One region of the Micromonospora sp. NBC_01796 genome, then DNA from elsewhere that is predicted to be linked to it. Evidence: riboswitches for the same ligand, from Rfam matches in the RefSeq annotation. Region 1 holds a riboswitch; the other holds the start of a gene.
The links. A riboswitch is a leader RNA that binds a small molecule or an ion and turns the genes downstream of it on or off. The one in region 1 is predicted to bind cobalamin.
Positions count from the first base shown of each region.

Region 2: another riboswitch for cobalamin. It lies ahead of bluB (5,6-dimethylbenzimidazole synthase); the one in region 1 lies ahead of OIE47_RS31210 (ribonucleoside-diphosphate reductase subunit alpha).

Region 1 covers NZ_CP109078.1:6,990,836-6,994,988, forward strand. The annotation lists gene OIE47_RS31210 (ribonucleoside-diphosphate reductase subunit alpha) at 1-1,569, opposite strand, end outside; cobalamin riboswitch at 1,713-1,948, opposite strand; gene OIE47_RS31215 (oxidoreductase) at 2,137-3,054, opposite strand; gene OIE47_RS31220 (TetR family transcriptional regulator) at 3,153-3,719, shown strand; gene OIE47_RS31225 (low temperature requirement protein A) at 3,878-4,153, shown strand, end outside.
Region 2 covers NZ_CP109078.1:3,357,982-3,362,134, forward strand. The annotation lists gene OIE47_RS15545 (helix-turn-helix domain-containing protein) at 1-649, shown strand, start outside; gene OIE47_RS15550 (DUF397 domain-containing protein) at 646-846, shown strand; gene OIE47_RS15555 (DUF397 domain-containing protein) at 990-1,187, shown strand; gene bluB (5,6-dimethylbenzimidazole synthase) at 1,375-2,007, opposite strand; cobalamin riboswitch at 2,041-2,237, opposite strand; gene OIE47_RS15565 (SRPBCC family protein) at 2,382-2,894, shown strand; gene OIE47_RS15570 (outer membrane protein assembly factor BamB family protein) at 2,949-4,153, shown strand, end outside.

The DNA.
Region 1 (4,153 bases):
CTGCAGGCCCATCAGGCCGAGCCCGACCGGGCGCCAGCGGGGGTTGCTCGCCGCCGCCTCGACGCTCGGGTAGTAGTTGATGTCGATCACCCGGTCGAGGAAGAGCACGGCCGTACGCACCGTTTCGCGCAGTCGCTCCCAGTCGATGTCGTCGCCCGCGACGTGCGCGGCCAGGTTGATCGAGCCGAGGTTGCAGACCGCCGTCTCGCCGTCGCTGGAGACCTCGACGATCTCGGTGCAGAGGTTCGACAGGTGCACCACGTTGCCGGGCTCGGCGGTCTGGTTGCACAGCCGGTTCGACGGGTCCTTGAACGTCATCCACCCGTTGCCGGTCTGGGCCAGGGTCCGCATCATCCGCCCGTACAGGTCACGGGCCTTGACCTGGCGGACGAACCGGCCGGCGGCCTCGGCGGACCGGTAGGCGGCGTCGAACTCGTCCCCCCACAGGTCGGGCAGCTCGGGCACCTCGGCCGGGTCGAACAGCGACCACGTCTCGTCGGCCTCGACCCGGCGCATGAACTCGTCCGGGATCCAGTTGGCCAGGTTGAGGTTGTGCGTACGCCGGGCGTCCTCACCGGTGTTGTCCCGCAGCTCGAGGAACTCCTCGATGTCCGGGTGCCACGGTTCCAGGTAGACACAGGCCGCGCCCTTGCGCCTGCCTCCCTGGTTGACCGCCGCCACGCTCGCGTCCAGCGTCCGCAGCCACGGCACGATCCCGTTCGACAGCCCGTTCGTGCCACGGATCAGCGCACCCCGGGAACGCACCCGCGACCAGGCGATCCCGATCCCGCCGGCGAACTTCGACAGCTTCGCCACCTGGGCGTACCGGTCGTAGATCGAGTCGAGTTCGTCGCGGGGCGAGTCGACCAGGAAGCAGGACGACATCTGGGTGTGCGCGGTGCCGGAGTTGAACAGCGTCGGGGAACTCGGCAGGTAGGCGAGAGACGACATCAGCCGGTAGAACCCGATCGCCTCACCCGGCGTACGGGACAGGCCGCAGGCGACCCGCAGCAGCCAGTACTGCGGTGTCTCCAGCACCAGCCGGCCGGTCGGGTGCCGCAGCAGATAGCGGTCGTGGACCGTACGCAGTCCGAAGTACTCGAACCGCAGGTCGGCGGTGGGGTCGATGGCGTCGTCGAGCTTGCGGGCGTTGACCGCGACGAACTGCGCCGTGTCGTCGCCGATCAGCCCGAGTTCGTGGCCGAGGCGGATCGCCTGGCTGAACGACGCGATGCCCTGGCCGCGTACCTCCTTGTCGACGTATCCGGCCAGGAGTCGGGCCGCGAGCCGGGAGTACTGGGGTTCCTCGCCGATCATCTCGGCGGCGGTCTGGATCGACAACCGGTCCAGTTCGGCCGTGGTCGCCCCGTCGTAGAGTCCGCTGATCGTCCGGGTCGCCACCCGCAGCGGGTCGATGTCGTCGAGGTCGTCCGCCCAGCGCTCCACCGCCCGGACGATCTTGTTCACGTCGACCGGCTCGAGCGCGCCGTTGCGCTTGCGCACCTGCATCTGCGTACGCCGCTGTCCCGGCGCGGGCGGATCGCCGTCCGCCGTCGTGCCGTCCGGCATCAACTCTGTGACCGTCACCTGTCGCTCCTCGTACTCGTCGCCGACGAGGTCCGGAGTGCGCGCAGGCAGGCAGGGACGCACGCGAGGGCGCGCGTCTGTGCCGTCGGCCGTCCCGCGCGGCCTCGGACCGCCGCGCACGGATGGCCGGCGCGGCGCGGCTGGCAGGTCTTCGGACTCATGGGCGCGGCCCCGGGAAATCCCGTGACCCCCTACTGACCGTCGCTTCCCAGGCCACCCGGCAGAGGCCGGTTGTCTCCCAGTGCTGTGTGACGGCTGTCGTTCCCACTCACCGCTGCGGGGCAGTCCCGGACTTCCACCGGGTTCCCTCTTGCCTCAGCCGGGTTGGATGCCCGGCTGAACCAGTCGCGGCCCAGACTATATATGGGGGAGGGCTGGATACCGAACACCAGATGTCGTGTCGGTGTGTTGGTAAGTGCGGACCCGGCACCCTCCATCGAGGTTGGTCGTCCGGGGTCGGCGTACACCCGCCGCACCGTCCGTAATGGTCCCTGCCGGCACGCCGCGGCCCGGGCAGGGACCCCGGCGTACGTCACTGAGCGCTACCGGTCAGAGCGGGAAGGAGACGCCGGTGAGGCGTTCGCTGTCGGCCCACAGTCGCCTGCCCTCGGCGGGGTCGTCGGCGCCGCGCGGCAGGGCCACCGGTTTCGGCGTGCCGGCGGTCTGGTTGCGGGAGGCGGGGCCGATGAACGCGCCGGCGTGGACGTCGGGGCTGGTCGCGGCGTAGAGGCTGGGCCACGCGGCGCCCTCCGGCGAGCCCATCAGGAACCTCTCCATCACCCCGCTGAGTGCCCGGAGGAGCGCACCTCGGGTGTGCTGTTGGAGGTTGGTCATGGCGGCGCCGGGGTGGATCACGACGGGGGTGATGGTCGTCCCGGTGAGGCGGCGGGCGAGTTCCCGGGTGAAGACGACGTTGGCGCGTTTGGACTTCGCGTACGCGGCCATCGGGCGGTAGCGTTCCTCGCTCATCAGGTCGGTCAGTGCCCCGCTGCGCCAGGTCGCGGCGATCGCGCTGACCGTCACGATCCGGGCCGCGGGGGAGCGCCGTAGGGCGGGCAGCACCTGGGCGGTGAGCGCGAAGTGGCCGAGGTGGTTGGTGCCGAAGGTCAGCTCGAACCCGTCCGTGGTGGTCCGGCGTTCCGGGATGTTCATCACCCCGGCGTTGTTGACCAGCAGGTCGAGGGTCTCGGTCGCGGCGATCCGCTCGGCCGCCTCCCTGACCGAGGCCAGGTCACCCAGGTCCAGGACCAGGGTTTCCAGGTCCGCCTGCGGCACCTCGGCGCGCAGCGTACGGACCGCCTCGTCGAGCCGTGCCCGGCTCCGCCCGGCCAGGATCACCCGGGTTCCGTGCCGGGCGAGGACCCGTGCCGTTTCCAGCCCGATTCCGCTGTTCGCGCCCGTGATGAGGGCGGTACGCCCGGTCTGGTCGGGGATCGCCTCGGGTGTCCAGTGAGCGTGGTTCGGCATCACACCACTCCTTCGTAGTGAACATTCATTCAGTAAGGCGACGATATCCACGGTCGAGGCGGCTTGTCAAATGAATGTTCAGTAGGCAAGCTGGGAGCATGAGTACCCGTGACCCGGAGACCAAACGTCAGCGCCTGCTGGAGGCGGCCCTGTCGGAGTTCGCCGCGTACGGCCTGGCCGGGGCGCGGGTCGACCGGCTCGCCAAGCGGGCGGGGATCAGCGCCGGCCTCGTCTACTCGTTCTACGAGAACAAGGAGGGCCTGTTCGAGGCGGTTTTCGACGCGATCGTCGAGCAGGTGGTCGCGGGGGTCCCGATGGACGCCGACGACCTGGGCGAGTACGCCGCACGCCTCTACGACGGCGGGCTGGCCCACCCCGAGGTGATGCGGTTCGTGGCCTGGTACGAGCTGGAGCGCGGCGACTCGGCCGGCCGGCGCGCGTCCACCTCCACCGCGATGAAGCAGAAGGTCGACGCGGTGGCGGAGGCCCAGCGTCGGGGCGTCGTCACCGACCGGTTCACCGCCGGGCAGATCCTGGCCCTGGTGCAGAACCTCGCCAACATGTGGCAGATGCAGGGCGCCGACTTCCTGGAACTCGTACCCGAGCAGACCCGGCGTACGACGATCGTGGACGCCGTACGCCGTTTGGTCGCTCCCGCCCGCTGACGGCTCCCGGCGGGCTCGCAGGACCGTTCGTCACCGGATTCCGGGATCGGTGCCGTCGCCCTGTGGTACGACTGGCTGCGACGACGGATCGGTACGGGGCCGGTTGTCGCCCGAACCGGCAGCCCGGAGGCGGGCGGGAGCGTGGGAACGGGCGGCGCATGACAACGGGTAGAGGCTCCACGCTGATCCGCGACCCGAGCCAACCGCAGCGGGCCACGTACGTGGAGCTCTTCTACGACCTGGTTTTCGTGTTCACCCTCGCCCGGCTCGCCGAGGCGCTGATCGAGGACCTGCACCCGCTCGGTGCGTACGAGGCGCTGATCCTCCTGCTCGCGACCTGGTGGGTGTGGTCGTACACCAACCTGGCCACGGACACGCTGGACTCGCAGCGGCCCGCCGTCCAGTTGCTGGTCATCGCGATCATGTTCGGCAGC
Region 2 (4,153 bases), 3.6 Mb from region 1:
CGCCCTCACCGCCATCGCCCCGCACACCAAGTCCAAGGGCTGGTGGCACGACTATTCCGAGATCCCGCCCTGGTTCGAGCTGTTCATCGGTCTCGAAGAGGCCGCGAGCAAGCTTCGCGAGTACCACACCGATCTCGTGTCCGGCGTCCTGCAAACCAGGGAGTACGCCACGGCGGTGTTCACGAGAAGCGTGCTGAAGCTGTCTTCCGAGGAGATCGAGCGGCGTGTTGCTGTGCGGATGAGCAGGGCTCGTCTGCTGACCCGACTCGACCCGCAAGCACCGGTCTTCGACGTGATGCTCGACGAAGCCGTCATTCGTCGGCCGGTCGGGAGCGGGGCGGTGATGGCGGGTCAGTTGCGCCGGCTGGCCGAGGCAAGTGAGCTGCCCAACGTATCCATCCGTTTGCTGCCGTTCAGCGCTGGTATACACGGTGCCACGATGGTTGGCGGATTCACCATCATGGACTTTCCGAAGCGCCACGAACCCACGACAATCTACGTGGAGGGCCTGACCGGCGCCCTCTACCTGGACAAGCCAGCCGAGGCCGCGCGGTACACCCTCGCCTTCGAGGACCTCACTGCGTCGGCGCTGGACGAGGCCGCATCGCGCGACGTGTTCGTGCGCACGGCGAGGGAGTATGAGTCGTGAGCAATCTTTCAGGTGCCCGTTGGCGCAAGAGCAGTCGTTCAAACGACCAAGGTCAGTGTGTTGAGGTGGCGGACAACCTGGTGGGGGTTGTCGGGGTTCGTGACTCGAAGGACGTGGCTGGGCCGGTGCTGGTGGTGGAGCCGGCTGGTTGGGTGGCGTTCGTTGCCGGTACGAAGTCCGGTGCGTTCAAGCGCTGAGGGTGGAAGTTCATGATCCACGCGCGCTGAGCTGTTCTGCGGGTGGTCGTGAGAACAGCTCAGAGCGCAATGATCATCGTTTGACTGCCGTATGCCGCGCCAACTGACATGTGCTTCGATGTCTCGGCAGGGAGTGAGTCGTGATCAATCTTTTGGATGCCCGTTGGCGCAAGAGCAGCCGCTCGAACAGCCAGGGCGATTGTGTTGAGGTGGCGGACAACCTCGTGGGCGTAGTGCGTGTGCGTGACTCAAAGGATGCGGCTGGACCGGTGCTGGTGGTAGGGCCAGCGGGTTGGGCGGCGTTCGTTGCCGGTGCGAAGTCCGGTGCCTTCCGGCGCTGAGGGTGGGTGACGATGATCCACGCGCGCTGAGCTGTTCTGCGGGTGGTCATGAGAACAGCTCAGAGCGCAGTGATCATGCTTCGCAAGCCGGCACTTCCGCTTGACGGGTCAGTGGTTGGTGAGGCGCTGGTAGGGGATGTGTCCGGCCACTCGCTGGCGAGTCTGAGTAGGCGAGCCCGATCCAGAATCAGACGGAGGGACGCCAGCGGTCCTGGTGGATCGCCGCCGACAGGGGACGGCGTTGACGCCAGCCGTGTCGTTCCAGGTCGGGGGTCTGCTCGAAGTGGGTCACCGGGCCGAGGCAGAGCCAGGCGACCGGGCGGATGGTGGCGGGGATGCCGAGCAGTTCCCGCAGGAACGGCTCCCGGTAGAACGACACCCAGCCGACCCCGAGCCGCTCGGCGCTGGCGGCCAGCCACAGGTTCTGGATCGCCAGGCAGACCGAGTAGAGGCCGGCGTCGGCGATCGCGTGCCGACCGAGCACGGCTGGTCCACCCCGCTCCGGGTCGTACGTGACGACGATCGACAGGGTCGACTCGCGTACGCCGTCGATTTTGATCCGGGCGAAGCGTTCGGCGGCTTCGCCGTCCAGAGTGGACGCGAAGGTGTCCCGCTCCCGCTCCACGTGCCGGTGGAACTCCTGCCGCAGGTCCGGATCCCGGACCAGGACGAAGTCCCAGGGCTGGGACAGCCCCACACTCGGCGCGGCGTGCGCCGCCGTCAGGACGCGGTGCAGCACCTCGTCCGGGATCGGGGCACCGGTGAACTGGGCGCGTACGTCCCGGCGACGGTGGATGACGTCGTAGAGATCGGTGTCCAAGGCAGGCTCCCGCTGCGCTCGCGCCCCCACAGAGGGGCTGGTGACAGCGAGGCCGGTCTTCGGACTTCCGGATCTGCGCTGGTCACCCGCCTTCCCAGCCCTGTTCGGGCCAGTGGCTGCGTCTCGTACGCGTGGGTGGCAGCTCCCCGGTCACCGCGGCGGGCCCGTGCCGGAATCACACCGGCTTCCCGATTCTCCCCGCTCGCGCGGGGCACCTCGCAACAGTTCGTGCCGGTCCGAACCCTAGCGGGACCGGCTCCCGGATCCGAGTGCGGCGGGTTCGATCGTCACTCGGGTCACGTTCTCGTCGCCTTCCGCGAATGTTCGCGTTAATGGTCGGTCACCCCCCGTACGGTGGAGGTTCGGGAGGTGTGATGGCGACGGTAGCGGTGACCCGGCTGGTGCAGGCGTCCGCCGAGGAGTTGTGGCGGGTCTTCACCGACCTGCCCGGCCGATCCGACTGGCTCTCCACGATCAGCGGGATCGAGGTGCTCACCCCCGGTCCGACGCGGGTCGGCACGGTCTGGCGGGAGAGTCATCACCTGCCGGACGGCACCGAGTTGCTGGAGGAGTTCCGGGTGGAGGAGTTCAGCCCACCGCACCGGCTCACCGTCAGCTCGTCCGGCGTAGGCGTCGACTACCGGACCGCGTACACGTTCACCCCGGTCCAGGGGCGACGTCGGCGGCGGCGCAGTGGCTGGACCGCGGTCAGCGTGGTGCAGGAGGGCGCGGTCACGGCACCGTACGCCCGGCTCCTCGCGCTGGTGTTCGGCGGACTCGCGGCCCGTACCGTCGAGGGTGCGCTGCGACGTGACCTTGCCGACCTGGCCGCCGTGGTCACCTCGACCAATCATGATCATCGCGGTGATCCGGCCGCTGCCGCCTGACCTGCCAGCCGCACGTCGGGGCTGTCTCGGTAGGGTGCCCAGCGGAGGTACTGGATGCGATCGCGGGGCCGCGTGTGGGGCCGGCGCCGGCCGGCTGTGGTCGCGCTGGTGGCGGTGCTGGTCGTCGCGGCGGCAGCCGTGGTCACCTTCCGCGTGCTCGCCCCCGCCGAGGTGCTCACCCCTGCCCGCGCCGACTATCCGGCCCCGGTGCGGGCGGCGACCGGGGTGGTCGGCACGCTCGCGTCCGCCCCGCTGATCGTGGACGGCCGGTTGCGGGTCTACGCCACCGCCCGCCAGATCCGGGCCGACGAACCGGTCGACGCCCGGACCCGGCGCACGCCGTACTGGTCCTACCGGCGCTGGCCGGCCGAGCTGATCGGCATCGTGGCCAGCGGGACCACCGTGGTCAGCCGTTGGTCGGACGGCGACCTGGTCGCGCTGGACGCCCGGACCGGCCGGATCCGGTGGCGGGCCGACGGGCCACCACCAGGACACGGGTACGACGGCCGCCGCACCGGGGCGAGCACCGTCTACACCCCCGCCGGACTGATCCCGGCCACCGGCAGCGGGGGGCGCGCCGTACTGGTGGTGATCGGCGGGTCCGGGCTGCGCGGTCTGGACCTGTCCGACGGGCACGAGTTGTGGCGGATCGACATCGACGGCTCCTGCCGGGCCGGGGCGCTCACCACCACCGCCGGTCAGCTCGTCACCGTCGACGCCTGCGCGTCCCCTCAGGTGGCGGAGTTCCACGACGTGGAGACCGGCCGCATGGTGAACCGGTGGCGGCCGGAGGACGCCGGGCCGGAGTTGGCGGTGGTGCCGGTGGGCTGCGGCAACGGCGGCTCGAACTGTCCGGCGCTGCGGACCACCAGCGCCGGCAACAGCCGAGGTTGGCTGGTGGACCGGGGCGAACCGACCCCGATGCCGCTGCTCGACCCGACCGAGGCGGTGCTCGAAGGAGACGTGGCGCTCACCCCGAGCGGGAACGAACTGGTGGCCCGTTCGGTCCGGGAAGGGACCGAGTTGTGGCGGCGTACGGGGCCGGGGCCGATGCGGATCGTCGCCGTACAGCCGGGTTTGGTGCACCTGCTCACCGACGGGCACGAGTTGATCACCCTGAACTCGACCACCGGGGCGCAGCGGTCGAGCTTCCCGCTCGTCGCCGGTGACGAGGTGGTGCCCTGGCGCCCCGGTTTCGCGTACGCGGCGGACGGTTTTGTCGCGGTGGAGCGGTTGGCGCAGGCGGCGCCCCCGGACGC